DNA from 3 places in the Diaphorobacter sp. B2A2W2 genome. Region 1 is predicted to be linked to each of the others. Evidence: predicted binding sites of a transcription regulator. Region 1 holds the regulator's gene; each other region holds the start of a gene.
What was found. Region 1 encodes HrcA, which represses chaperone genes, less so after heat shock. Its sites were predicted from a motif close to TTAGCACTCNNNNNNNNNGAGTGCTAA; they were not measured.
Positions count from the first base shown of each region.

Region 2: the regulator HrcA is predicted to act here: its motif matches at 2,456-2,482, upstream of rpoH (RNA polymerase sigma factor RpoH).
Region 3: the regulator HrcA is predicted to act here: its motif matches at 4,659-4,685, upstream of AC1PPL_RS08120 (co-chaperone GroES).

Region 1 is NZ_JBWZOR010000010.1:80,871-90,455, forward strand. It holds gene AC1PPL_RS15555 (DUF421 domain-containing protein) at 1-150, opposite strand, end outside; gene AC1PPL_RS15560 (cysteine hydrolase family protein) at 169-753, opposite strand; gene AC1PPL_RS15565 (hypothetical protein) at 763-1,371, opposite strand; gene AC1PPL_RS15570 (YdeI/OmpD-associated family protein) at 1,633-2,256, opposite strand; gene AC1PPL_RS15575 (LysR family transcriptional regulator) at 2,386-3,318, opposite strand; gene AC1PPL_RS15580 (Rid family hydrolase) at 3,430-3,822, shown strand; gene AC1PPL_RS15585 (hypothetical protein) at 3,889-4,392, shown strand; tRNA gene AC1PPL_RS15590 (tRNA-Ile) at 4,495-4,571, opposite strand; gene hrcA (heat-inducible transcriptional repressor HrcA) at 4,625-5,629, opposite strand; gene AC1PPL_RS15600 (NAD kinase) at 5,658-6,554, shown strand; gene recN (DNA repair protein RecN) at 6,557-8,221, shown strand; gene rapZ (RNase adapter RapZ) at 8,225-9,088, shown strand; gene mutY (A/G-specific adenine glycosylase) at 9,199-9,585, opposite strand, start outside.
Region 2 is NZ_JBWZOR010000013.1:44,475-54,059, forward strand. It holds gene AC1PPL_RS17570 (Crp/Fnr family transcriptional regulator) at 1-90, opposite strand, end outside; gene AC1PPL_RS17575 (Bug family tripartite tricarboxylate transporter substrate binding protein) at 339-1,349, opposite strand; gene rpoH (RNA polymerase sigma factor RpoH) at 1,489-2,424, opposite strand; gene cutA (divalent-cation tolerance protein CutA) at 2,615-2,950, shown strand; gene ftsY (signal recognition particle-docking protein FtsY) at 3,027-4,175, opposite strand; gene AC1PPL_RS17595 (M16 family metallopeptidase) at 4,205-5,659, shown strand; gene AC1PPL_RS17600 (M16 family metallopeptidase) at 5,675-7,057, shown strand; gene rsmD (16S rRNA (guanine(966)-N(2))-methyltransferase RsmD) at 7,054-7,677, shown strand; gene coaD (pantetheine-phosphate adenylyltransferase) at 7,823-8,320, shown strand; gene AC1PPL_RS17615 (zinc-binding metallopeptidase family protein) at 8,321-9,421, opposite strand; gene AC1PPL_RS17620 (BON domain-containing protein) at 9,513-9,585, opposite strand, start outside.
Region 3 is NZ_JBWZOR010000003.1:422,138-431,722, reverse strand. It holds gene rfbD (dTDP-4-dehydrorhamnose reductase) at 1-350, opposite strand, end outside; gene rfbB (dTDP-glucose 4,6-dehydratase) at 347-1,417, opposite strand; gene AC1PPL_RS08135 (glycosyltransferase family 2 protein) at 1,414-2,538, opposite strand; gene AC1PPL_RS08130 (mannose-1-phosphate guanylyltransferase/mannose-6-phosphate isomerase) at 2,531-4,012, opposite strand; gene AC1PPL_RS08125 (DUF2304 domain-containing protein) at 4,009-4,392, opposite strand; gene AC1PPL_RS08120 (co-chaperone GroES) at 4,771-5,061, shown strand; gene groL (chaperonin GroEL) at 5,152-6,792, shown strand; gene AC1PPL_RS08110 (GGDEF domain-containing protein) at 7,065-8,231, shown strand; gene pgi (glucose-6-phosphate isomerase) at 8,262-9,585, opposite strand, start outside.

The sequences.
Region 1 (9,585 bases):
CTCGCTGACCAGCATCACCACCAGCAGGTCGAACGGCGTGAATTGCCCGACGGTGCGCTTGCCGCTGACGCGCATGAGCGCCAGCAGCAGGCCGTAGACCATGGCGGCGCGCAGCACCAGCTCTGCGGCGGGTAAGTCCAGGTTGAACATAGCGGTCGCTCCGGTCAGTCAGGGTGCAGCCGCCCGTACCGCAGGCCGTACGGCGCACTTGAACACGTCATGCAATTGCCGCAGGGCCTCCGTCTTGCGGTGTTCCGATTCCGCGGCGGTGCAATCCGACGGCACCCACACCTTGTAGCCCAGCATGCGCGCATCGGTGGCCGTCAGCATCACGCACATGTCGGCGGCCAGGCCCACGATGATCAGCTGCTCGGTCTGCATCTTGTCCAGCAAATGCTGCAAGGGAGTCGAATGGAACGCCGAATGCTGTGGCTTGAGGATCACCAGATCCTGCGGCGCGGGCGCAAGCAGGCAGGCCATCTCGCCGCGCGCCCCCGGCAGCGCGCGGCAGGCCGTGAGAATGTCACGGAAGTCGCTGTGCCACGTGCCATAGTTGTCGTTGGCATAGATCGCCGTGACCCCGCGCCGCGCCAGGCGTGCCTTCAGCCGCGCAATGGCGTTCGCGGCGCGTACCGCTCCGGGCAGCAGGTCTGCCGCTGTAGGGAAATTCAGCGGATTGATCACATCCACCAACAGCAGCACGTGTTTGCTGCGCGGCAGCGGCGTGCGGCGCAATGCGGCGGGGCGCGCCACGCAGCCTCCTCAAAGCATCGCGTCGCGTTGCTGCTCCGCGCGCGACGCGCCAATGGCGGTCTCCACCTGTTTGACCTCTTCCGGCGGAGGCAGCACCGCCGGCATGCCCAGGCTTGCAATCCACAGCTCGCGGCACCAGCCCTTGGTGTGGTACAGGTGGTGGTCCTCGTCTTTCTCCACGCGCTCGTGGGCATCTTTCAGGGCGCGACCGACATCCCCGGTCGCCACCTCCGCCACCTTGCCCAGCAGCTCCCAGTTGGCGTGGTCCTTGGTCTCGGCATGCACCACGCATTCGCAGGCGACCAACTGGGCCTGCGCAGGATTGCCGGCCTGCCGGGCCAACTCGATCGCCTTGACCAGCGAATCGCCGATGTGCTTGACCACCAGGCGCGAAGGCACCACCTCGTCGGGGTCGATTCCCAGGTTTTCGCAGGTTGTGCGTACCACGTTTTGGTGCGATAGCGTCTCGTCGAGGTAGCCCTCCCATTCCTTCTTGAGGTCTTCATTGGTCGCGCAGTCGATCGCCGCACGGTACACCTGCTCACCACCCAGCTCGGTTTCCATCATCTGCAACAGCAGATCCTTGAGTTGGGCTTCGTCATAACGTGGCTTGGGCATGGGTCTTCTCCAGGTTGTGGGGTTGGAATGCAAGAGAAGCCCATGGTGTGAGGCGGACCGGTTCCGCGCCGTAGGCAACGGCCTATTTGCGCGTAATGCAATTTCCGAACAAAGCAGGCGCGCAGCCGACCGCTGTCACGTTGATCGCAGACGAAAAGACAAAACCCCGCTATCAACGCGATAGCGGGGTGTGACATTGGGGTCAGGTAGTGCTTGAAGGACTGGAGCCGACAGCAAGCCGGCGCGCCATGCGCGTGGCATTCACTGTCCGGCGCGAGAACGAGCTTTGAAAAGGTGGATGGTTTCGCCGCGTGCGAGCATATCAACCAACTGGGCGATTCGTCTGGCGCGCGTTTCTGCTTTCACGGCTGTCTGGATACGCCACAGTACCGCGTAACGATTGGCCGCATTGATCGTTGCAAAGAAGGCTTTGGCCTTTGGATCGATTTCCAACGCGGCCAACAGATCCTCGGGTACGGTAGACGTACGAGCGCTGTCGTAAGCCCGTGCCCAGCGCCCATCGGCCTTGGCCGCTTCGATCTGGGCGTAGCCAGGCGCCTGCATGCGGCCCGCCACTATGAGTGCCTCGACCTTGTCGATGTTGACTTTCGACCAGATGCTGCGCGCGCGCCGCGGCGTGAAACGCTGGAGGTAGTGCTGATCGTCGAGAGCTTTTTTCTGACCGTCGATCCAGCCCCAACAGAGTGCGATTTCCACCGCCTGGGGGTAGGAAACGCTGGGTTCTTGAGCGCCCTTTTTCGCGATCTTGAGCCAGAGACCGCCCGAAGCGGCATGGTTCTTCCTCAACCATGCATCGAAAGCCTTGGCGCTCTTGAACGAGGCCGGGGCAGATTCGAGTTGAATGCTGGATCTGGCGACAGTCATCGACCAGAGTGTGCCCCAAGAGCGCCGCTTGTCGTTATGTCCAGAGAAGCTGTGAGCTGCAGGCCGTGCCGCCGCACCCGTTGGCTGCCAGATGGCGCAATCCCCTGGCGCAGTCTAACGCCCCTCCTCTCAGCGCCGATGCGGATACGCCCCGGACAGCGGAGCATGCGTCTTCATCAGTTCAACCATCCAATCCATGAACACCCGCAGCCGAGCGCCCACATGACGGTTTGGAGGAAACGCGATATACAGCGGCATCGGCGCAATGGACCAGTCCTCAAACAGCGGCGCCAGTTCGCCCCGCGCCAGATGAGGCGCTGCCATGTACTGAGGCAACCAGAGCGCCCCCAGACCGGCAACGCCTGCCGCCAGGTAGGCATTGCCATCGTCGGTGGCAATCGCGTAACGGCCCATCACGCGCACTTGTTCGTCGCCGCGGTGCAATACGCAGGATGAGACGCGTCCGGTGCTTGATCCCAGAAAGCCCACGATGTGGTGCGGTGCGGCCTCCAGGTTCTTGGGGTGCAAGGGCATTCCGGCATTCGCCAAGTATGTAGGTGCCGCATACAGCCCCATGGAAAGATCGCCTACATGCCTTGCCACAAGCGAGGCGTCGCCCGGCTCACCTCCCCGCACCACGCAATCGACGTTTTCATCGATCAGATCGACCACTCGGTCACTTACACCCATGTGCAGCTGGATGTCCGGATAGCGCGCATGGAATGCAGCAAAAGCCGGAACAAGGACCATGCGTGCCAGAGGGCTGGGCACGTCCACCCGCAGGCGGCCTTGAGGCGCGCTTGAGGCACTGGTCAGACTGGTCTCCGCATCATCCAGGTCACCCAACAGACGCACGACACGCTCGTAATAGGCGGCACCTTCGGCTGTCACGTTCACTTTGCGGGTGGTGCGGTTCAAAAGCCTGACCCGTAAACGCGCTTCCAACTGCTGCACAAGCTGAGTTACCGTAGTTTTGCTCATGTGCAGCGTTTGAGCGGCCTGGGTAAAGCTGCGTGTCTCTACCACGCGAGCAAAGGCCACCATAGCGTCGAAACGATCCATAGAGGTCAGGAGATTGTCCAGATTTTGCAAACAGTCTTGATGATACTTTCCTGTTTATCCGAACAGATACAGTGCCTACAGTGGGTTCTTTTATCCAATGAAAGATGTCCCATGCCTCCACGCGACGTTGTCTTCCCGCCAGGCCGCCAAGCTCTTTATGAGAAGAACCGCTACTCACCAGCGGTCCGGTCCAACGGCTTTCTATTCGTCTCGGGCCAAGTGGGCAGCCGCGCAGATGGCACGCCAGAGCCCGATCTGGAATCTCAAGTCCGCCTTGCCTTCACTCACCTGAACGCTGTGCTGGAGGCAGCCGGGTGCAGCTTTGACGACGTAGTCGACGTGACGGTGTTCGTAGTGGACCCCGAGAAGAATTTCGAGCGCATTTGGCAGATCGTGCCGGACTATTGGGGCAATGCCCCCTATCCCACGCTGACCGGTATCGGCGTAACCTGGCTTTACGGCTTCCAGTTCGAAATCAAGGTAATCGCAAAGCTTCCAAGCTAAACACTGAGTCCTTGGGGCAACGTGGGCAAGGTAACCTTCGCCTCCAACGAGCAACGGGGGGATAGCATGTCCAATTTCACAGATTACTTGTCGGCATTCTCTGGTGCGGTGAGTGCGGCAGCCGCTTACTGGGCTTGGAAAACCGCAACCGAGGCGCACCAGTTGTCGAAGTTTGTGACTGCGAAAGCCGAACAAGACAAATTCACGCTGGAACTGGAGCGGCTCACATTGGCCGCCGCTGAAATTGAAGCCGAAGCGACAAACCTCTATTTCCTCGCTGGCACCACTCGCGTTACAGCCACGTCCCGCGCTGTGGCGCTTAGCGGCATGTCGAACAACAGGTTCCAGCTTTTTATAAAACGTCTCGATGAGGAAATAGCCGGTGCGCTTGAAGCGACGACACGCGCAGCATTCTTTAGAGAGCAATCCACGACCGGTTGCAAAGGGAACCTAGAGACGGCGCGAGACATGCGAATTCAGGCCACAGAGCTTTGCATTGCGCTTCGCGGAAAAATACGGTCCCTCGAAGTCGAGCGCACGGGCTGGGTTCACGACGCCCCCAGCAACTGACCACTGACGGAAATTGCGCCCCAACGGCTACATGGTGGCTACATGACCCGGGAAACAAAAAACCCTGCTACCAAAACGATAGCAGGGTTTCCTTTATCTACTTGGTAGGGCGTGTTGGACTTGAACCAACGACCAAAGGATTATGAGTCCTCTGCTCTAACCAACTGAGCTAACGCCCCAAGGGGTGCGCTGCCCTGCCTCGTAGGCGGCGCAGCGGCGCGTATTGTAGGGGCTACTTCCGGTGGCTCAGGGCGTTGGAGACCAGCTTGGAGGTGATGTCCACGATCTGGATCATGCGGTCATAGGGCATGCGCGTGGGGCCGATCACGCCCAGGGTGCCCACCACCTGACCGTCGACCTCATAGGGTGCACTCACCACGGACAGCTCTTCAAATGGCACCACCTGGCTCTCTCCACCAATGAAGATGCGCACCCCTTCTGCACGGCTGGAAATGTCCAGCAGGCGCAGGATCTGGGTCTTTTGCTCGAACAGGTCGAACGCACGGCGCAAGTGGCTCATGTCGCTGGAAAAATCGCTCACGGACAGCAGGTTGCGCTCGCCCGAGAACACCACCTCGTCCTGCGACCCGGACATGGCCTCCGAGCCCACGCTCACCGCGGCCTGCATCAGCGCCGCGATTTCTCCGCGCAGCTTGTCCACCTCCAGCTTCAGGCGCTCGCGCACCTGCTCCATGGTGAGGCCCGCGTAGTTGGCGTTGAGGAAGTTGGCGGCCTCCACCAGTTGCGACTGGGAGTAATCGACCTCGGTAAAGATCACGCGGTTCTGCACATCACCGTCGGGCGAGACGATGATCACCAAAAAGCGCTTCTCGGACAGCCGCAGGAATTCGATGTGGCGAAACACCGAGGCGCGCCGCGGCGCCATCACCACCCCCACGAACTGCGACAGGCTCGACAACAGGTGGGCGGCGTTGGCGATCACCTTCTGCGGCTGCTCGGGCATGAGCTGGACTGTCGGCAACTGCTCCTGCTGCACGGTGAGCATGGTGTCGACGAACAGGCGATAGCCCTTGGCGGTGGGCACGCGGCCCGCGGAGGTGTGGGGGCTGGCAATAAGCCCCAGGTCCTCCAGGTCTGCCATCACATTGCGTATGGTGGCGGGCGACAATTCAAGCCCTGATGCCCGCGACAAGGTTCTGGAGCCGACTGGCTGCCCCTCGGCTATGTAGCGTTCCACCAAGGCCTTGAGTAACAACTTGGAGCGGTCATCAAGCATTGAATCATTTTAATGATGTAATTTCTGCATGAAGCCCATCTTCCGCCGCGTTGCAGTCATAGGCAAATACCCGGGGCCTGGCGCCGTTTCAGCGTCCGACAGCGCACGGCAGATCATCGAGAGCATTGCCCAGTTCGTCACCCAGCAGGACTGCGAGTTGACGCTGGAGGCCGAAACCGCCGCCCACACGGGCCTCACGCAATACCACACGCTGGATGTGGAGGGGATCGGCCGGCAATGCGACCTGTGCCTGGTCGTAGGCGGCGATGGCACCATGCTGGGCGTGGGCCGGCGGCTGGCCGGCTACGGCACGCCGCTGGTGGGCATCAACCAGGGGCGGCTGGGCTTCATTACCGACATTCCGCTGGAGGGCTACCAGGACGCGCTCACGCCCATCCTGCACGGAGACTACGAAGAAGACGTGCGCCCGTTGATGCAGGCTTGCGTGATGCGCGGTGGCGAGTGCGTGTTCGAGGCGCTGGCCCTCAACGACGTGGTGGTCAACCGCGGCTCCACCTCCGGCATGGTGGAGCTGCGCGTGGAGGTAGACGGCGTATTCGTTTCCAACCAACGCGCCGACGGCCTGATCGTCGCGTCGCCCACCGGCTCCACGGCGTATGCCCTGTCTGCAGGCGGCCCGATGCTGCACCCATCGATCCCCGGCTGGGTGCTGGTGCCGATCGCGCCGCACACCCTGTCCAACCGGCCGATCGTGCTTTCCGACGCGACTGAAGTGGCCATTGAGGTGGCGGGGGGGCGCGACATCAGCGCCAACTTCGACATGCAGTCGCTCGCATCGCTGCAACATGGCGACCGCATACTGGTGCGCCGTTCCGCGCACCGGGTGTGCTTTCTGCACCCGCGCGGCTGGAGTTACTTTGCCACCCTGCGCAAGAAGCTGGGCTGGTACGAGGGAGGTTCTTGACCATGGCCCTGAGGCGGATCGCCCTGAGCGATTTCGTGATCGTGCGATCGCTCGAACTGGACCTGCATGCCGGCTTCACCGTGCTCACCGGTGAAACCGGAGCCGGCAAGTCCATCCTGATCGACGCGTTGCAACTGGTGCTGGGCGCGCGTGCCGACTCCGGTGTGATCCGCGAAGGCGCGCAGCGCACCGACGTCTGCGCCGAATTCGACGGTGGCACCATCGCGCTGGCAGCCTGGCTGGACGAGGCGGGCTTTCCGCGCGACGACACGCTGCTGCTGCGCCGCACCGTCGATGTGCAGGGCAAGAGCCGCGCCTGGATCAACGGCATCCCCGCCACGGCAGCGCAGATGCGTGCCGTGGGCGAGCATCTGCTGGACATTCATGGGCAGCACGCCTGGCAGAGCCTGACGCGGCCCGACGCCGTGCGCGGCCTGCTGGACGCCTATGCCGGCGCGCAGGTGCAACCCTTGGCCGCGCTGTGGACGAGTTGGCGCGACGCGCAGCAGGCGCTGACCCACGCCCGCGCTGCCCAGGACACGCTGCAACAGGAACGCGAGCGCCTGCAGTGGCAGATCGGCGAAGTGGACAAGCTGGCGCCGCGGGATGGCGAATGGGAGGAACTCAATGCCGAGCATGCGCGACTATCCAACGCCCAGTCGCTGCTGGACAACGCCCAGGCCGCCCTGAGTGTGCTGGAGGACGAAGACGCAGGCGGCGCGCTGCGGGCCCTGGCGCAGGCACAGCACCTGCTGCAGGACTACGAGCATGTGGACCCGTCGTTTCGCACCATGAATGAGGTGCTGACCTCCTGCATCGCCCAGGCGGGCGATGTGGCGCACTCTCTGCAAAGCTACCTGCGCCACGCCGAGCCCGACCCGGATCGGCTGCAGCAGCTGGACGCCCGTGTATCGCAGTGGATGCAGCTCGCGCGCCGCTACAAGCGCACCCCACCCGAACTACCCGCGCTGCTGCAAGACTGGAAGGACACGCTGCACCGTTTGGACAGCGCCACTGACCTGGCCGCATTGCAGGCTGCCGAGCAAACCCATGGCGCCGCTTACCAGAAGGCCGCACGCGCCCTGTCGCAAAAGCGCGCCAAGGCTGCGCCGCAACTGGCGCAGGCCATCACCCGCGCCATGCAGGGCCTGGGCATGGCGGGCGGGCGCTTCGAGGTGCAACTGGACAAGGCCGAGCCTGGGCCGCACGGCATCGACCAGGTGGCGTTCCTGGTCAGCAGCCACCCGGGCATGACGCCGCGGCCCATCGGCAAGGTGGCGTCGGGAGGCGAGCTGTCGCGCATGGCGCTGGCGATCTCGGTCACCACCAGCGAGCTGGGCGAGGCGCCCACACTGATCTTTGACGAGGTGGACTCGGGCGTGGGCGGCGCCGTGGCGGAGACCGTGGGCCGTCTGATGCAGCAGCTCGGGACGGCCCGGCAGGTACTGGCCGTCACCCACCTGCCCCAGGTGGCCGCGTGCGCGGACCATCACCTTGTGGTGGCCAAACACAAGCACGCCGAGGGCACCACCAGCAGCGTGGCCGCCGCCAACGAGGAGGCGCGCGTGGCCGAGATTGCGCGCATGCTGGGCGGCGAGCGTCTGTCCCCTACCACCCTGGCGCATGCACGCGAGATGCTGCAGGGCGCCGCCAAACCCACACCCTGAGCCATGGATCTGGAAGTCGTCGTCATCACCGGTATGTCCGGCTCGGGCAAGTCCGTCGCGCTGCATGCACTCGAAGACGCGGGCTACTACTGCGTGGACAACCTGCCGCCGGAACTTTTGACCTCCTTCGTGGAGCTGGAGCATGCGCACCACGGCCACCGCGTTGCCGTGGCCATGGACGTGCGCAGCGCCACCGCCCTGCCCCTGGTGCCGCAGCAGTTGGCCGGCCTGCGCGAGCAGGGCGTGCAGGTGCGCCAACTGTTCCTGGACGCCACCAACGACGTGCTGGTGCGGCGTTTTTCAGAAACCCGGCGCCGCCACCCTCTGTCCCAGGCCGAGATGCGCGAAGGTCCGCGACCGCTTTTGCACACCATGCGGTTGGAGCGCGAGCTACTGGCCCCGCTGCGCGAGCAGGCACACGTCATCGACACCAGCACCCTGCGGTCCGCGCAATTGCTGAGCTATGTGAAGGACCTGCTGTCGGTGCCGCCGAGTCGGCTGACCCTGGTATTCCAGTCGTTTGCGTTCAAGCGCGGCATCTCCATGGATGCCGACTATGTGTTCGACGTGCGCATGCTGCCCAATCCCCACTACGAGCCGCTCTTGCGCGCCCTCACGGGCAAGGACGCGCCGGTCATCGACTACCTGCGTCAGCAGCCCGAAGTAGCGCTGATGCTGGCGCACATTGGCGACTTCCTGGACCACTGGCTGGACGCGCTGGCCCACAACCACCGCAGCTACGTGACCGTGGCCATCGGTTGCACGGGAGGACAGCACCGCTCCGTCTACCTGGTGGAGCAGCTGGCGGCGCGCTTCGAGGGCCGCTGGAATACGCTGCGCCGCCACCGCGAGCTCGACGGCATCTAGCATGCACCGCTAGGTGACAGCTATTGTTTTAGTAGCTGCTAGCGCTTGCTATTGAACGACTTGCAATAGTTTTCTACCGGAAGTCGCCTATCTACGGGCGCTACCAGCTCTCATTTTTGACAGTCGTCCCCAAGGGAGGCGAGCAGCTTGCGCACGGGCGCGGGCAGCCCCAGCGCCGGCCATTGCGCCGAAGCGAACCACCCCGACTGCTGCTCAGCGCAATGCGCGTTCGGCTGCGGCGTTGCATCGCGCGCCAGCACCGGATGCAGGTGCAGGTCGCGGTGCGTTAGCACGTGGGTGAAGGCCGGCAGATCCCGCGCATCGCAGCTGGCGTGCAACTGCAGCGCCTCGTCCAGCGCCGCGCGGCTGTCATAGACCGGCGGACAGTACAGCCCCGCCCAGATGCCGGTGGGCGGACGCCGCTCCAGCCACAGCCGGCTCGCACCATCCTGGCGCAGCAGCAGCCACCAGGCCTGCGCGCTGCGCTTGAGCTTGCG
Region 2 (9,585 bases), on a different contig from region 1:
CGTTTGCGGGTCCAGGCGGCCCAGCAGGCACTGCTGCTGGCAGGCGCAGTCGTTGCAGGTATGGCCGCCGGAGGACGGATGGTCGGTCATGAGTACAAGCCAAAATGGGCTTCAGCGCTTGTCTGGCAAGCGGTGGAAGCTATGAATACCGTAGCGTCTCGCAGAGGGCCGGTCAGCGGCCTCGGAGTGCTGGGGATTGGCGGAGAGTGTGCAAGGCGGGGCCGTCCTGCCCCGTGACCTAGGTCAACGTTTGGGACCAAGTGCTTGCACTGCGCGCCGCAGGCCGCGCCCCCGGCCGGCCCTTACCGCCGTGGCCGCCGCGCTGCGACGGTGCGCGGTCAATCGGCGCGGATGCCCTGTTCGCGGATGACGCGGCTCATGGTGGCCGTGTCGGCCTGGATCCGGTTGGCCAGCCCCTCGGCCGAGGAGCCAATGGCCTGCCAGCCCTGCTGGAACAGCTTGGCGCGCACTTCCGGGCTGCGGGCGATCTCGCCGATCACGCGGGACAGCCGTGCGCGCACCGGGGCGGGCATGGACGCGGGTGCGGCAAAGGCGTTCCAGATCTCCAGCTGGAAGTCGCGCACGCCGGCCTCCGCCAGGCTCGGCACCTCGGGCGCCAGCGTGCTGCGGCCCGCGGAGGTCACGCCGATCAGGCGCAGCTTGCCCGCCCGTGCCTGGGCCTGCGCGAGCGCGGGCGGCAGCAGCGCCATTTGCAACTGGCCACCCAGCATGGCGGTGGCCACCTGCGGGTAGCCGGGGTAGGGTACGTGCACCGGTGCAATGCCGGTGCGCGCCTTGAGCAGCTCGGTGCCCAGGTGGCCCACGGTGCCCACGCCGGGGGTGCCGTAGCTCCAGCGGTCGCCCGCGGTGCGCGCGGCCTGCAGGAAGGCGCGTGCGTCGGCGCCCGCGGGCACGTCGGGCTGGTTCACGGGAGCGGTCAGGACCAGGGGCGATACGCCGATCAGCGACAGCGGCGCGAAATCCTTCACGGGGTCGTAGGGCACGTGTGCGTTGAGCAGCTTGGCGATCGTCAGGTTGCCGTTGATGAACAGGCCGATGGTGTGGCCGTCCTGCGCCTTGGCGACCGCATCGGCGCCGATGTTGCCGCCCGCACCCACCTTGTTTTCCACGACCACGGGTTGGCCCAGGGCTTGGGACAGTGGCTCGGAGAAGGTGCGCGCCGTCAGGTCGGGCGAAGAACCCGGTGGGAAGCCCACGATGATGCGCAGGGGCTTGGCGGGCCAGCCGGGGGTGGCGGGCGCGGCATCCTTCTGGGCCATGGCGGCGCCGCAGGCCGAAGCCAGGGCCAGTGCCAGCAGGCCGCGGCGGGCGAGGGGGTGGGGGAACATGGGTGGCGATCTCCAGTCTGGGCCGGGCAGCCAGGTGCGGCCCGGCCGGCAAAGAAAAAGGCGCGTAGCCGGTGAGGGCTGCGCGCCTGGATTATCTGCCCGCGATCTCTGCGCGCGATCCGGGCTGCTGGGCGAAGGCTCAGGCGTACTCGGCCAGCGCCTTCTTCATCTTTTTCATGGCGGCCGCCTCGATCTGGCGGATGCGCTCCGCGCTCACGCCGTACTCGGCAGCCAACTCGTGCAGTGTCATGCCGCCCGAGCCATCGTCGTTCACCTGCAGCCAGCGCTGCTCCACGATGCGCCGGCTGCGTGCGTCCAGGCTGTCCAGGGCGGTGGCAATACCGTCCGTGGCCAGCGCGTCACGCTGGCGCGATTCGATCATGGCGGTGGGCTCATGGCCCGCGTCGGCGAGGTAGGCGATGGGGCCAAAGGCCTGCTCGCCGTCGTCGCTGGGAGCGGGGTCCAGCAGCACGTCGCCACCGGACAGGCGCGTTTCCATCTCGATGACTTCCTCGCGCTTCACGTTGAGCTGCTCGGCCACCAGGTCGATCTCGTGATCGGATAGGGTCTCGCGGTGCGTGTCGGCGTCCAGCGCGTCGGCCTTGAAGCCCTGCTTCATGGAGCGCAGGTTGAAGAACAGCTTGCGCTGCGCCTTCGTCGTTGCCACCTTGACCATGCGCCAGTTCTTCAGGATGTACTCGTGGATCTCGGCCTTGATCCAATGCATGGCGTAGCTCACCAGGCGAACGCCCTGGTCAGGGTCAAAGCGCTTGACGGCCTTCATCAGGCCCACGTTGCCTTCCTGGATGAGGTCGCCATGCGGCAGGCCGTAGCCCAGGTACTGGCGCGAGATGGACACGACCAGGCGCAGGTGCGACAACACCAGGCGGCCGGCAGCCTCGACATTGTTGTCATCCTTGAGCTGGCGCGCGTAGCGCTGCTCCTCCTCCTGCGTGAGCAGGGGAAGGCGGTTAACGGCGGAGATATAGGCGTCCAGGTTGCCCAGCGGGGGAACCAGCGCCCACGGGTTCGCGGGCGCGAGGGTCGTCACGGAGGTTGCAGTCTGGAGTGCCATATCGGTAGTCCTTTCTTCCATGCAAATCATATTAGCACTCCATTGGAGAGAGTGCTAAAGGCATAGTTCCCCTACGGATGTAGGAAATAACCACCAAGAGGCGCAGCGACGGCGCTTAGAACGCAGGTGGGGCTGCTTCGCCGCGCGTCAAGGTCCGTTGTGCAGTTACGCCTTGTGCCAGACTTCGATCATGACATCTTCCCTAGACGCACAGATCGCCGTTGTGACCACCACCGTGGGCGGCGACGCCGCCGCACACCGACTGGCCAGCGGCGCTGTCCAGGCGCGCCTGGCCGCCTGCGTGCAGGTGGAGGCCATCACCTCGCACTATGTCTGGCAGGGGGTGCAGCAGGCGGAAGCAGAGTGGCGGCTGGTGTGCAAGACGCTGCTGTCTGCCGCGCCCGCCTTACGGGAATGGCTGCGTGCCCAGCATCCCTACGAAGTGCCGCAACTGCTCACCCACGCCGTGCACGCAGAGCAGGACTATGTGCAGTGGGTGGCGCAGCAGGTGGACCCGCTTCGATAGCCGGGGCTGGTCAAGCGCCGCGTTGAAGCAATGGCTGGCGGTTGCCGCCTGTATCCGCCCACAGGGGGTAACTATCTCAGGTCAGCAGGGCCTGGGCGAATTCGCCTGCGCTGAAGGTTTCCAGGTCTTCCACCTTCTCGCCCACGCCAATGAAGTACACGGGCACGGGCCGCTCCTGCGCGATGGCGGCCAGCACGCCGCCCTTGGCCGTGCCGTCCAGTTTGGTGACGATCAGGCCGGTGAGTTGAAGCGCGTCGTCGAACGCGCGCACCTGCGCCAGGGCGTTCTGGCCGGTGTTGCCGTCGATCACCAGCAGCACCTCGTGCGGGGCGCTGGCATCGGCCTTGGTGACCACGCGGCGGATCTTCTTCAGCTCTTCCATCAGGTGCAGCTGCGTAGGCAGGCGGCCGGCAGTGTCCACCAGCACCACATCTTTGCCGCGCGCGCGGCCGGCGGTAACGGCGTCAAAGCTCACGGCGGCAGGGTCGCCCCCTTCCTGGCTGACGATCTCCACCGTGTTGCGCGTGGCCCAGACACCCAACTGCTCGCGCGCCGCGGCGCGGAAGGTATCGGCGGCGGCCAGCAGCACGCTCTCGCCATGGTCGGCCAGGTGCTTGGTGAGCTTGCCGATGGAGGTGGTCTTGCCCGCGCCGTTCACGCCGGCCACCATGATCACGGTGGGTGTGTGCTCGCCGATCACCAGCGGCTTTTCCAGCGGCCGCAGCAGGTCGGCCAGCGCATCGGCCAGCAGTCCCTTTACGGCAGCAGGCTCGGTGGTCTTGGTTTCTTTCACGCGGCGCTTGAGGTCCTCCAGCAGGTGCTGCGTGGCTTTCACCCCGGTGTCGGCCATGAGCAGGGCTTCCTCCAGCTCGTCGTACAGCGCGTCGTTGATCTGCGTGCCCGTGAAGACGGTCGCGATGCTGCTGCCGGTCTTGCGCAGGCCGGATTTCAGCCGGTCCATCCAGCCCTGGCGTGCGCCCCCGGGCTTCGGGGTGGGCTCGGGGACGGCAAGGGGCGCGTCGATGGCTGCGGGGGCACCGGCCGAAGGGGCAGCCGGGTCCGCCACGCTGGTGGCGCCTGCGCCAAAGGGCTTGCGCAGCCAGCCGAATGCGCCGCCGCTGGCGGGGGCGTCGGCCGCGGGCGGCGCCGCAGGGCTGGCCACGTCCTCGGGTGCAAGGGCGGGTTCGGTGGGGGTGGGCGGTTTCTTCTTGAAAAAACTGAACATTGGCGGGTTCTTAGAATCGCAGCCATTCTATGAAACGCGCTATCACCCTTGTGGGCCTGCTGGCCTGTCTGCACGCCTGGGCGCAAAACCCAGCGCATGAATCCCCACCTGCTGCGTCTGCCGCGGCGGCGCACGCCCAGGCCACCACGGCCAGCGGTGCGCAGCAATTCACCCTGAAGAACGGCATGCAGCTCATCGTGCAGCCCGACCGGCGCGCGCCCACGGCGGTGCACATGGTCTGGCTGCGCGTAGGCGCCATGGACGAGGTGGACGGCACCTCGGGCGTGGCGCATGTGCTGGAGCACATGATGTTCAAGGGCTCGAAGGCCGTGCCGCCGGGCGAGTTCTCGCGCCGCGTGGCGGCGCTGGGCGGGCAGGAGAACGCCTTCACCAGCCGCGACTACACCGGCTATTACCAGCAGATACCGGCCGACCGGCTGGCCGACGTGATGCGGCTGGAATCCGACCGCTTCGCCCACAACCAGTGGCCCGACGCGGAGTTCACCAAGGAGATCGAGGTCGTCAAGGAAGAGCGCCGCATGCGCACCGAGGACCAGCCGCGCGCCGCGCTCATCGAGCAGCTGTTCGCCTCCACCTTCATCGCTTCGCCCTACCGCCGCCCGGTGGTGGGCTGGATGAGCGATCTGGACTCCATGACCCCCGACGACGTGCGCCGCTTTCACCGCGACTGGTACGTGCCCGGCAATGCCGCCGTGGTGGTGGCGGGTGACGTGGACCCGGCGCAGGTGCTGGCCCTGGCGGAGAAGACCTACGGCACCATTCCCGCACGTGCCTTACCAGCGCGCAAGCCGCGCACCGAGCCGGCGCAGCAGGGCCTGCGCCGCATCGCCTTCAAGGCGCCGGCCGAGCAGGCCTACGTGGCGTTGGCCTTCCGCGTGCCGGGCGTCACGCGCCTGGACGACATGACCGATGCCGACCGTGACGGCCTGGCGCTGCTGGTGCTGTCGGCCGTGCTCAGCGGCTACGACGGGGCGCGGCTGGAGCGAGCCCTCACGCAGGGTGCGGACCGTGTGGCCGACGGCGCGGACAGCCAGGCGTCCATCCTCGGACGCGGACCGGCGCTGTTTCTCATGACCGGCGTGCCCGCCGCGGGCAAGACCTCGGCCCAGGTCGAGGAGGCGCTGCGCGCCGAGGTGGCCCGCGTGGCGCGCGAGGGCGTGAGCGAGGCCGAGCTCTCGCGCGTGAAAACGCAGTGGGCGGCCTCCACCATCTACGCGCGCGATTCGCTTTACAGCCAGGCCAGCGATCTGGGCAGCAACTGGGTGCAGGGCCTGCCGCTGGACGCGGACGAGCGCATGCTCAAGCTGCTGCGCGCGGTCACGCCGCAGCAGGTGCAATCCGTGGCGGCGCGTTACTTCGGCGACGATCAGCTCACCGTTGCCACGCTGCTGCCCCAGCCCGTGGCGGCAGGCACCAAGCGTGCCGCCCCAGCACCCGACGCTGCCGGTGGCCGCGTGCATTGAGCCAAGGTGTCAGCGATGTACAAAAATCTTAAAGCGATAGCTGCTCGCGCTTTGTTGATAAGCGCTGGAGCCATTTTTTATACCCAATCCGCCTGGGCGCTCCTGCCCATCCAGCACTGGACCGAGCCCAGCGGCGCACGCGTGTGGCTGGTGGAAAGCCCGGCCATTCCCATGGTGGATGTGCAGGTGGACTTCGATGCCGGCGCGCGCCGCGACCCAGCGGCCCAGGCGGGCCTGGCTGCGGCGGCGGCCCTGATGAGTTCCAAGGGCGTGACTGCGGGCGGGCCGAACGAGCCCCCGATGGACGAGAACGAACTGGGCGAGGCCTGGGCCGACCTGGGCGCCAGCTTCGAGGCGGGCGCCGAGCGCGACGGCCTGGCGTTCTCGCTGCGCTCGCTGACCGAGCCCGATCTGCTGGACCGTGCCGCGCGCCTGGCCGCGCGCCAGCTGGGCCAGCCCAGCTATGCACCGGACGTGTGGCAGCGCGAGCGGGCCCGTTGGAGCGCCGCCATCAAGGAGGCCGACACACGCCCCGGCACGGTCGCCGGCAAGGCCTTCAACGCCGCGGTGTTCGGCAGCCACCCCTACGGCCAGCGCGCCACGGCCGAGACACTGAACAACATCCAGCCGGCCGATCTGCAGGCTTTCCATGCCCAGTACCTGCAGGCCTGCCGTGCGCGGGTGAGCATCGTGGGAGCCCTCACGCGTTCCCAGGCGCAGACGTTGGTGCAGACGCTGCTGTCGCGCCTGCCTGCGCCCCAGGCCGGGGCCTGTGCGCCGTTGCCGGCCGTGGCCGAGGTGCAGCCGCTGGCACGCGCCGTGCAGGAGGATGTGCCCTTCGCTTCGGCCCAAGCCCATGTGCTCATCGGCCAGCCGGGCTTTGTGCGCCGGGATCCGGACTTCCTCGCGCTGCTGGTGGGCAACCACATCCTGGGCGGCGGTGGGTTCACCTCGCGCCTGACCAATGAGGTGCGCGAGAAGCGCGGCCTGTCCTACAGCGTGGGCAGCAGCTTCTCACCTGGCTTGAACGCCGGGGCCTTCGTCGTCGGCCTGCAGACCCGGCCCGACCAGGCCGCCCAGGCCGTGCAGGTCACGCGCGACGTGCTCGAGCGCTTCGTGGCCGAAGGACCCACCGAGGCCGAACTGCGCGCCGCCAAGGACAACCTCGTCGGCGGCTTTGCGCTGCGCATCGACAGCAACCGCAAGCTGCTGGCCAACGTGGTCAACATCGCCTGGAACGACCTGCCGCTGGACTACCTGGAACACTGGACCGACCGCGTGGAGGCCCTCACCGTGGCCGACATCCGCGCCGCCCTGCAGCGCAAGCTGCAGCCCGAGCGCATGGTGACCGTCACCGTGGGCGCGCAGCCGGCCGACACGGCAAAGGCCCGGCCATGAACGGGCGTGCCGCGGCGCCAGCCGCCCCGCGCACAGCCCCACGTACGGCAGTGCGTGCGCCCGCCAAGGGCGCCGGCGAGGTGCGCATCATCGGCGGGCAGTGGAAACGCACGCGCTTGCCCGTGCTGGACAAGCCCGGACTGCGCCCCACGCCCGACCGCGTGCGCGAAACGCTTTTCAACTGGCTGGGCCAGGACCTGACGGGCTGGCGCTGCCTGGATGCCTTTGCCGGCACAGGCGCCTTGGGTTTCGAGGCCGCATCGCGCGGCGCGGCCAGCGTGCTGCTGGTGGAGGGCGACGCCGCACTGGCCGCACAGCTGGAGACGCTGCGCCAGCGCCTGCACACGAGCGCCGTGCGCGTACAGCGTGGCGACGGCGTGGCCGCGCTGCGCCAGTGCGCGCCGGCCAGCATGCACCTGCTGCTCGTCGACCCGCCGTTTGGCGGCGAGCTGTTCGCCCCTGCGCTGCAGGCCGCCGCACAGGCCGTGGCGCCCGACGGCTTCATCTACCTGGAGGCGCCTGCAGCCTGGACGCAGGAGCAGCTCGGCCCGCTGGGGCTGGCGCTGCACCGGCACCTGAAGGCCGGGGCCGTGCATGCGCACCTGCTCCACAAAGCCTGATTGCTATTGATATAGGAGCTGCTCGCGCTTGTTGGTAGGGCGCTGGAGGCTGATTTGGCTTCAATCGCCCATGGGCAGGCGTGCGCTGCATAATCCGCCCCACGGAGCCCGTGCGGGCTCCGCCACTGCAAGGAGACCCCACGCCATGGCGCATGTGCTCGCCGTTTATCCCGGAACCTTCGACCCCATCACGCTGGGGCATGAGGATCTGGTGCGCCGCGCGGCAAGACTGTTCGACCGCGTAATCGTGGCCGTGGCCATTGCCCACCACAAGAAAACCCTGTTCAGCCTGGACGAGCGCATGGAGATGGCGCGCCAGGCGCTTGCCGACTGTCCGCAGGTGCAGGTCGAGTCCTTCGAGGGGCTGGTGACGGAGTTCACTGCCGCGCGCGGCGGCACGGCCATGGTGCGCGGGCTGCGCTCGGGCACGGACTTCGACTACGAGTTCCAGCTTGCCGGCATGAACCGCGCGCTGGTGCCCGGCGTCGAGACGGTGTTTCTCACACCCGCGAGCCAGTACCAGTTCATCAGCAGCACGCTGGTGCGCGAGATCGGCACGCTGGGCGGCGACGTGGCGCAGTTTGTCTCGCCCGGCGTGCACGAGCGCCTCTTGTACAAGCTGGGCCGCACCGCCGCGGCGTGATCAGCGCCGCGCCACGGTGTCGTGCACGAAGCGCAGCTTGCGCAGCGCGCCCGTGGACAGGGCAAACGGATAGGCATCGCGCTGGCCCATGCTGCGGTTCAGGCTGTTGAGTAGCAGCGTCAGCGGCATCCACGCCGAGACCATGGCATCAAAACCGGGCGCCGGCTGTGCAAACGGGTCGGGCATGGCGTAGTGCTGCGCGTGGTCGGGTGTCGTGCCGGGAATGGCCATGCGGGTCTGAAAGCTGGCGGCCGTCTCCAGCAGATCGACCAGGTGCAGGTAATGCGCCCACGTCTCGGCCCAGTCCTCCCAGGGGTGCGCGGCGGCATAGGCGCTGACGTGCTGCGGCTGCCATTGCGCAGCGGGTAGGGGGGCACGCTGGTAGTGCGCCTGCAGCGCCTGGGCGTAGTCGCGCCGCTCGTCGCCGAAGAGTGCGCGGAAGGCCTCCACATGCCCGGCGCGCAGCACCAGTTCTTCCCAGTAGTAGTGGCCGGATTCATGCCGCAGGTGACCCAGCAGCGTGCGGTAGGGCTCATGCATGGCCTGGCGCCGGCGCGCGCGCTCGTCGTCATCGGCCTCGGCCACGTTGAGGGTCACGACACCCTGGGCATGCCCCGTCATGACGGGCGGCGCGCCCGCCACGTCCGCCAGGAATTCATACACTGGCCCGGGCTGCTGCGTGCTCAACAGTCCCAGGCGCGCCAGCGTGTAGAACAGGTGCCGCTTGGCGCTCTCTATCTGCGACCAGCGGCGCAGGTTGTCGGGCAGGGACAGGTCCGGTAGCACGCGCGTCCGGCGGCAGGCGGCGCACAGCCCGCCGTGCGCCTGGGCATCTGCGGCCGGTAGCGCAAAGGTGCAGGCGCCGTAGGTGGTGCGGTTGGTGCATAGCTGGTAGTGGGCCGGTGGCGCAGTGCCGTCGCTGCCGCGTGTAGGAACACGCTGCCAGGTGCGCGACAGGGCGTGGTCGCCGTCGTCCGCAGGCGCGAGCGCCAACATGGCCATGTCTTCGGGAGAGAACGCCAGCGTGCAGCCGCAGTGCACGCATTGCACGCTCTCGAAGAACACGAGGGAGCCGCATTGGCCGCAGTGGAACAGTCGCATGCGTAGGGATTCTGACGCAGGTAGTGCGCCTCACCTACCAGCCGAAAAAAAACGCCGCCCAGAGGGCGGCGTTCCTGCGCAATCGTGTGCGTCACGGGCGCACGACGATGCTGTTGCGCACCTCGCGCACATGCTTGGTGTTGCGCGCGATGGCTTCGGCGCGG
Region 3 (9,585 bases), on a different contig from region 1:
ACCCAAGGCCGCGTGCCGCTGCCGTCGAACACGTAGTCGGTGCTGTAGTGAACCAGCCAGGCACCCAGGCGCGCAGCTTCTTCTGCCAGCACGCCGGGCGTGGTGGCATTGAGCAGCCGGGCAATCTCGGGTTCGCTCTCGGCCTTGTCCACGGCAGTGTGGGCGGCGGCGTTGACGATGACGTCAGGCCGCAGGGCGCGCACGGTCTCGCGCACGCCTTCAGGGTTGGCAAAGTCGCCGCAGTGCTCGGTGCTGTCGTGGTCCAGCGCGGTGACCCGGCCCAGCACGGCCAGGCTGCGCTGCAGTTCCCAGCCCACCTGGCCGCTCTTGCCCAGCAAGAGGATGTTCATGCCGCAGCGCCTTCGTATTGCTTTTGCACCCACTCGCGATAGGCACCGCTTTGCACCTGGGCCACCCATTCGGGGTGGTCCAGGTACCACTGCACGGTCTTGCGGATGCCGGTCTCAAAGGTTTCCGCGGGCTTCCAGCCCAGTTCGCGCTCGAGCTTGCGTGCGTCGATGGCGTAGCGGCGGTCGTGGCCAGGGCGGTCGGTAACGTAGGTGATCTGGGTTGTGTAGCTCTGGCCGTCGCTGCGCGGGCGCAACTCGTCCAGCAGGGCGCACACGGTGTTGACGATGTCGATGTTGGGCTTTTCGTTCCAGCCGCCTACGTTGTAGGTCTCGCCCAGCCGGCCCGCCTGCAGCACGTGCCGGATGGCGCTGCAATGGTCCTTGACGTACAGCCAGTCCCGGATCTGCATGCCGTCGCCATACACGGGCAGGCTCTTGCCTGCCAGGGCGTTGACGATCATCAGCGGGATGAGCTTTTCCGGAAAGTGCATCGGGCCGTAGTTGTTGCTGCAGTTGGTGGTGAGTACCGGCAGGCCGTAGGTGTGGTGCCAGGCCCGTACCAGGTGGTCACTGGCCGCCTTGCTGGCGGAGTACGGACTGTTGGGCTCGTAGTTGTGCTCTTCGGTGAAGGCCGCAGCAGCCGGCGCCAGACTGCCATAGACTTCGTCGGTGCTCACGTGCAGGAAGCGGAATGCTTCTTTTTGTGTAGCTGGCAGCGCTTGCCAGTAGTGCCTTACGGCCTCCAAAAGCCTGAAGGTGCCGACGACGTTGGTCTGGATGAAGTCCTCGGGGCCGTGGATGGAGCGGTCTACGTGGGATTCGGCGGCGAAGTTGATCACGGCGCGTGGCTGGTGCTCGGCCAGCAGACGATCCAGCAGCGTGCGGTCACCGATGTCGCCCTGCACGAACACGTGACGGCCATCGCCCTGCAGGCTGTCCAGGTTGTGCAGGTTGCCCGCGTAGGTGAGCTTGTCCAGGTTCACCACCGGCTCGTCACCGACAGCCAGCCAGTCGAGCACAAAGTTGGCGCCAATGAAGCCTGCGCCGCCTGTTACCAAAACCGTCATACCTTGGAATCTGAGAAAAAATGTTTGAAAACCGGGAGTGACTGCAACACCAATCGTAGGTATCCCAAACGATAGAAACGGTGGGTGATGCGATGGCAGAGCGCACTTATGGCGTCAGAACCATGCATGCGACTCATAAGCTGCCTGCGTTCGTGAAAGAACTCGGGTGCGCGATATAACGCATCGCGATACACCCGCAATATCAACAAAAATCGCCCCGCCATCGTGTGACGGCCCACCATGAGGATGTGGGCCAATAGCAAACGTAGGAAGTTGCGCCATAGCAGACGTGCTGGTATCAGCTTGATATGCATCCACAGCGTGTTGCGCAAGCCGTGGTAGGCAATGAAGGGGTTGTAGCCACCGCCGCTGCTGGCTTGGCCTTCATGCCACGCTAATAACTTGTCCAGGTATGCCGGCTGGTAGCCCAGGAGTAAAGCGCGCAGCACCAAATCGGTATCTTCACAGTAACAGAAGAAGCGCGGGTCGAAGCAGTATCCAGACAAAGCCAACAAACGCTCGACACACCGCCGTGTGAGCATGCAGCAACCACCAGTGGGACCGACGTAGATGTCGTCCAGCGTTTTTCGGTCAGCGGGCATCAGGCTGGCATAGATGGCGATACCCAGGGTATCCACCTCATCAGGTGCAGCCAGTCTGTGCATGCGGCCACCTGCTAGTCCAGCCACGTCTCCAGCCGTGTTGAGCATTTCATCCAGGCTGCCCAACATGTCTGGGTGGGCCACCGCATCGTTGTTGAGCAGCATGATGCGCTGGCAAGAGGCGTTTTGCAGCAGCAAATCGATCAGTACATTGCTACCTTGGGCGAAACCCAGGTTTGTCTCTGACCGGTAAATGTGGAGGCTGCCCGCCTGGGGGGACTGCGCGTTTTGTAAGAGGTGCTGATAGTCGTCCGACGCGGAAGCGTTATCGAGCACCAGAACCCAATCCGGCAGCAATTTGGATTGCTGGATGGATGCCAGACAGCGCAACGTTTGTGGTGCCGTGTTGTAGTTGATGACAAGCACACCAATACCCGAGGCGGAGATGGACGCTTTTGCAGCGAGATGCAAAACCTCCACCACCTCTGGCAACTTCAGCACAGCGATTGACTCAGCCATGGGGACTCTCAGAAGCATCGATCCGGCCGTAGGCATCATCAAAGCGAACAATGTCATCCTCACCCAGGTAGGAACCCGACTGAACTTCGATGATCTCAAGCGGCTGAGCCCCTCTATTGCGCAAGCGATGCTTGTGCCCTGGCGGGATGTAGGTGGACTCGTTCTCCTTCAACGAGAAATTACGTTCACCATGGGTGACCTCTGCCTCACCTTTCACCACCACCCAGTGCTCGGCGCGATGCTGGTGCATTTGCAGGCTGAGGCTGGCGCCGGGGTTCACCACAATGCGCTTGACCTGAAAGCGCTCCCCGCTATCGATCAGGTCGTACCAGCCCCACGGCCGATGCACTTTGCGATGCTGGTTGGTAATTCTGTGTCCCGCCTGACTGAGACGATTGACCAGGCTCTTCACTTCTTGGGTACAGCGCTTGTCTGCCACCAACACCGCGTCGGCGGTTTCTACGACAACCAAGTCGCGCAACCCTACGCCAGTTACTAGTCGGCTATTGGACATGAACAGGGTGTCATTGCAGTCTTGGTGTAGTACGGCGCCGCCAATGACTACATTACCGCGACTGTCTCGCTCCATGACCTTCCACAGGGCATCCCAAGAGCCCACGTCAGACCAACCCGCTTTCAGCGATACAACCGAACATGCAATGCCCCACTCAGGATGGGCCAAGAGTTTCTCCATCACCGCGTAGTCAATAGAGTCGGATGGACAGGCGGTGAAGGCGGCTTTATCAGGACGGATGAAATCCAGATCGTGTCTTGCCGAACGCATGGCAGCCTGGCAACTGCCAAGAATCTCTGGGTTGCATAGCTGCAGGGCCCTCAGCCATGTGCTGGTGCGCAGCATGAAGATGCCGCTATTCCACAGAAAATTCTGCTGCTGCACATATTGCTGCGCCAAGGCTAGAGGAGGTTTTTCGGTGAATGCCTCCACCGGAAAAACTCTGTCTTCTGCGTGTTCGTGCCGGTATTGGATGTAGCCAAAACCAGTTTCAGGATATTGGGGCAAGATGCCGAAGGTGATCACGGCGCCTCGGCTCGCGTACTCGAGCCCTGCGCGTACAGCATTCTGAAAAGCTGTAATGTCCTGGATCACATGGTCGGCAGGCATCACCAGCATCACCGGATCTCCGCCATCCCGGCAGGCATGCAGCGCAGCCAGTGTCAGCGCGGGTGCAGTGTTGCGCCCAAGCGGCTCCAGGATGATCGATGCCGCCCCGCTTTCCACTTCCCCCCATTGACTCGCGGCCAAGAAGCGGTGCTCTTCGTGGCATACCAAGGTAGGCGTCGGCGCCAATGAGATACCCTCATTCCATCCCCGCAAACGCATGGCCGTCTGCTGCAGCATGGTTTGCGGGCCAGTCAAGGCAAGGAACTGCTTGGGGTGGCTTTCACGCGACAAAGGGAACAAACGGGTACCAGAGCCGCCACACAAAATGACGGGAAGTAACTCGGTCGTCATACCGAGAGGTGCTCGTTGGAGTTCAACGGCTCCGCCGCAATTCTCTGGGTTTCAATATCAGCCTGCAGCAATGCCAAGCGCTGATTCAGTCTCCGAACATCCCGCTCGATACGCGTGTTCACCATATCCGAGTGCAGCGCCTTCACCAAAAGGACCATGCACGCTAGCAAAAGCAGCAGCGCAGGCGGATAACTAATGCCTGCCAAGCCAGCCAACTTATCGATAAGCCCCGGCCAGACTCCCAAAAAAGCCGCAGCGCTCGCCACGAAAACCCAAAACAATCCGTGCATCACGTACAAATGATCGCGGCGGATGAGGTAAAGGATTAACGCTGCCAAGCCGAAGCCCATGAGCGTGGTGGTCAACTGCAAGGAGGCCATTGGATTCCAGGAACGGTCAACGCTTGAGGCACGCAGCTTCTATAAGAAGGAAGAAAGGCTGCACACCACCAATATGCGATGTAAAAGTAAGACGAAGATGACGGCGCCACCGAGAAGTCAGGAGCGCCTGATTTTTTGGCTGGATTGTACGAAGGGACACTCGCTATCCAAGCAACGAGCGAGGAAGCTGCAAGTAGGACTACAGGCGTGTGAAGACGATCTGGCAAGACCTGTGTCTCTTGAAACTGTCACGAATGCCTCTATCATTAGCACTCGAAACAGATGAGTGCTAACAACACCGCTGTGTCAGTTCCCTGCGCCCGCGTTGCGGGCGCGTTGTTTGATGTCGCAATCCTTTTTGTTATCAGGAGAGATGCAATGAATCTTCGCCCCCTGCACGATCGCGTGATCGTCAAGCGTATCGAAAGCGAAACCACGACCGCCTCGGGCATCGTGATCCCCGACAACGCTGCGGAAAAGCCCGATCAAGGCGAAGTGCTGGCCGTTGGCCCTGGCAAGAAGAACGACAAGGGCGAGTTGATCGCCCTGAACGTGAAGGTCGGCGACCGCGTGCTGTTCGGCAAGTACAGCGGCCAGACCGTGAAGGTCAATGGCGACGAGCTGCTGGTGATGAAGGAAGACGACCTGTTCGCGGTCGTCGAGAAGTAATCCCTTCTGGTCAACTCATTTTTCATAGCTGCCTGCGCTTGATAGATCAGCGTTGGCAGCCCATTTGATTCAAATTTGTAGGAGCCAAAAATGGCAGCAAAAGACGTAGTGTTCGGCGGCGAAGCCCGCGCCCGCATGGTTGAAGGCGTGAACATCCTGGCCAACGCGGTCAAGGTGACCCTGGGCCCCAAGGGCCGCAACGTGGTGCTGGAGCGCTCGTTCGGCGCCCCCACGGTGACCAAGGACGGCGTGTCCGTGGCCAAGGAAATCGAACTGAAAGACAAGCTGCAGAACATGGGCGCGCAGCTCGTGAAGGAAGTGGCTTCCAAGACCAACGACATCGCTGGTGACGGCACCACCACCGCTACCGTGCTGGCCCAAGCCATCGTGCGCGAAGGCTCCAAGTACGTGGCCGCCGGCCTGAACCCCATGGACCTCAAGCGCGGCATCGACAAGGCCGTGGTGGCCCTGGTGGAAGAGCTGAAGAAGGCCTCCAAGGCCACGACCACCTCCAAGGAAATCGCCCAGGTGGGTTCGATCTCCGCCAACTCCGACGAGTCCGTGGGCAAGATCATTGCTGACGCCATGGACAAGGTGGGCAAGGAAGGCGTGATCACCGTGGAAGACGGCAAGTCGCTGGAAAACGAGCTGGACGTCGTGGAAGGCATGCAGTTCGACCGCGGCTACCTGTCGCCCTACTTCATCAACAACCCCGAGAAGCAGTCCGCGATCCTGGACAACCCCTTCGTGCTGCTGTTCGACAAGAAGATCAGCAACATCCGTGACCTGCTGCCCACGCTGGAGCAAGTCGCCAAGGCCAGCCGTCCGCTGCTGATCATCGCCGAGGAAGTTGACGGCGAAGCCCTGGCCACGCTGGTGGTGAACACCATCCGCGGCATCCTGAAGGTCGTGGCCGTGAAGGCGCCCGGCTTCGGCGACCGCCGCAAGGCCATGCTGGAAGACATCGCCATCCTGACGGGCGGCAAGGTGATCGCCGAGGAAGTGGGCCTGACGCTGGAGAAGGTGACGCTGGCCGACCTGGGCCAGGCCAAGCGCATCGAAGTGGGCAAGGAAAACACCACCATCATCGACGGTGCTGGTGCCGCTGCCGACATCGAAGCCCGCGTGAAGCAGATCCGCATCCAGATCGAGGAAGCCACCAGCGACTACGACCGTGAGAAGCTGCAAGAGCGCGTGGCCAAGCTGGCCGGCGGCGTGGCCGTGATCAAGGTGGGCGCTGCCACCGAAGTCGAGATGAAGGAAAAGAAGGCCCGCGTGGAAGACGCCCTGCACGCCACCCGCGCTGCCGTGGAAGAAGGCATCGTGGCCGGCGGCGGCGTGGCACTGCTGCGCGCCAAGCAAGCCGTGGGCAACCTGTCCACCGGCAACCCTGAGCAGGACGCCGGCATCAAGCTGGTGCTGAAGGCTGTCGAAGCCCCCCTGCGCGAGATCGTGGCCAACGCCGGTGGCGAACCGTCGGTGGTCGTGAACGAAGTGCTGAACGGCAAGGGCAACTACGGCTTCAACGCAGCCAACGACACCTACGGCGACATGCTGGAAATGGGCATCCTGGACCCCACCAAGGTGACCCGCACGGCCCTGCAGAACGCCGCTTCCGTGGCCTCGCTGCTGCTGACGACCGAAGCCATGGTGGCCGAGGCGCCGAAGGACGAGTCCGCAGCCCCCGCCATGCCCGGCGGCATGGGCGGCATGGGTGACATGGGCATGTAATTGCCAGGGCCCCGCCTGCGCCCTGATGGCGCAGGCAGCACCCAACCCGCAAGCAGTGCTTGCGGGTTTTTTTTCGCCTGCGTGTGTGGCGGGCGACCTTCCGCGGCGCACTGCGCGCGGATCTGGCCCGCCTTTCCCCAATACCCCTACGCAAAAGCAAGCTTTTGCGCTCCTCGCATAATTGTATTTATATGTAAATATTGGTAATTCATTGCTAGCGGTTCACTCTGGCCGTACCGACATCGCACGGCTCCTTCGCGGGAGCCTCCGCCATGCACACGACCCCTCGCCGTCTCTTTCCCTGCATCCTCTCCCGCGACCCCTACCGGCGTGTGCGCGTCGGCATGGCGCTGCTCGCGCTGCTGCTGATGAGCTCCAGCGCCCTGGTAATGCTGTTGCTGCACCACCCCAGCGCAAACCACCACCTGGACGCTGTGCGGTGGTGGGCGGCGCTTTCGGTGGGGGGGCTCGCAGTCATCACGCTGCTGATCCGCACCGGCTGGTCCGAGCGGTTGCGCGATCCGTCTCTGACCCTGGTTCAAATGGCGTGGACCATCACCAGCGGCGCCGTGGCTTACGTGCTGGCAGGGGAAGGCCGAGGCGTGGTGCCCTCCGTGCTGGCCATGATCCTGTTCTTCGGTGCGCTGGGCCTGTCGCCGCGCCAGGTCGTGGGCATCGGGCTCTACGCGATGGCGGCGTTCTCGGTGGCGGTGGTCGTCTCGCCGCGTTTCTACGCAACAACGTTCGACGTCATGGATGGCGCCTACGCAGCCATGATCCTGATCGTGCTGGCCGGGTGCATGGTGGTGAACCTGCGCGTGCAGCAGATGCGCCAGCGCCTGGACCGGCAACGTAAGGCGCTGGCCGAAACCCTCGCGGAAAACCGGGCGCTGGCCATGCGCGACGAGCTCACGGGCCTGTACAACCGCCGCGCCATGGTCGAGCTGATCCAGCTGGAGTGCCGGCGGCGCCGCCGGGGGCAGGGCACGTTGTTGTTCGCCATGATCGATGTGGACCATTTCAAGCGCGTCAACGACCACCACGGCCACGCCATGGGCGACCATGTGCTGCGGGTGTTCGCCGACGCCCTGCGCGCCAATGTGCGCGAAGCCGATGTGCTGGCGCGCTGGGGCGGCGACGAGTTCCTGCTGCTGCTCAGCGACATCGAACCACGCAGCGCCCAGACCCTGCTGGAGCGCACGCGCGAAGCCATCGCTGCCCTGCCCGTGCCCAACGCACCGCCGGGCCTGCGCCTGAGCATGTCCGCCGGCCTGGCGCTGCACCTGCCCCATTCGTCACCCCAGGAAACGCTGGAGCGTGCCGACCAGGCGCTCTACGCCGCCAAGGACCAGGGCCGCAACCGGGTCGTCCTGGCTCCAGAACTCCAGCCGGCGCCTGTAGATGATGCGCCGGCCATGCCCCAGGCAGCGCGCGCCTGAGCCCCGTCAGAGCAGGAAGCGCACCCCGTTTCAGGCCGCCAGACGGCGCAACAGCCCCGCGCTGGACGGGTCCAGCCCCTGCACATCACCCGTGGCCAGACGCGGCTCCAGATCCTTGGCGATGCCTTTGCCCAGTTCCACACCCCACTGATCGAAGCTGTTGATGCCCCAGAGCGCCCCGCTGGTGAACACCCGGTGCTCGTACAGCGCGATCAGCGCGCCCAGCGACGCCGGGTCCAGACGCTCCAGCACCAGAAATGTGCTCGGCCGGTTGCCGCTGAAGCGCCGGTGTCCGTCGGCCTCTTCGGGCCGCCCCATCATCAGCGCCCGGGCCTGTGCCAAAGCGTTGGCCACCAGACGCGGGTGCTGGTCCGGCAAATCACGCCCCGGCTCGCGCAGCGCGATGAACTCCACGGGCACGGTGTCGGGCCCCTGGTGGATCATCTGAAAGAACGCATGCTGCCCATTGGTGCCCGGCTCGCCCCAGACCACGGCAGAAGTGGCATAGGGCAGCGGCTGACCGTGCGCGTCCACCCCCTTGCCGTTGCTCTCCATCTCCAGTTGCTGCAGGTACGCGGGCAGGCGGCGCAGGCCATGGCTATAAGGTGCCATGCTGCGGCTGGAGAAGTCGTGGAAATTGCGGTACCACAGGTCCAGCAGCGCCAGCCGCACGGGCAGGTTGGATTCCAACGGCGCGGTGCGGAAATGCTCGTCCATCGCATGTGCACCCGCCAGCAGTGCGCGAAAGTGCGGCGCACCCACGGCAATGGCAATCGGCAGCCCGATGGCGGACCACAGCGAATAGCGTCCGCCCACCCAGTCCCAGAAGCCCAACGTGGTGGTGATGCCGAACTGCGCCGCCGCTTCCAGGTTGGTCGTCAGTGCATAGAAATGGCGCGCCAGCGGCAGCCGCGCCCGCGCGTCCTCGCTGCCGCCCTGGTCCAGGAACCATGCACGCGCCGCCTGTGCGTTGGACATGGTCTCGGCGGTGGTGAAGGTCTTCGACGCAATGAGGAACAGCGTGCTTTCGGGCCGCAGCTGGCGCAACAGGCTGCCCAGCTCCATGCCGTCCACGTTGGAGATGAAGTGCAGGCGCTTGCCCGGGTGGCGCAGGTCGTCCAGTGCCTTGACCACCATCGCCGGCCCCAGGTCCGAGCCGCCGATGCCGATGTTCACGATGTCGGTGATGCCGTCGTCAGCGCGCACGCGCTCGGCGAGGGCCAGCATGTCCTCCAGCGTGGAGTGCACGTCGTGCAAGGCAGAGGCAATTTCAGGCGCTACTGTATCGATAGCTGCTTGCGCTTGACCTTTATGCCCTGGAGCCGGTTTTCGCAACAACCAATGCATCACCGCG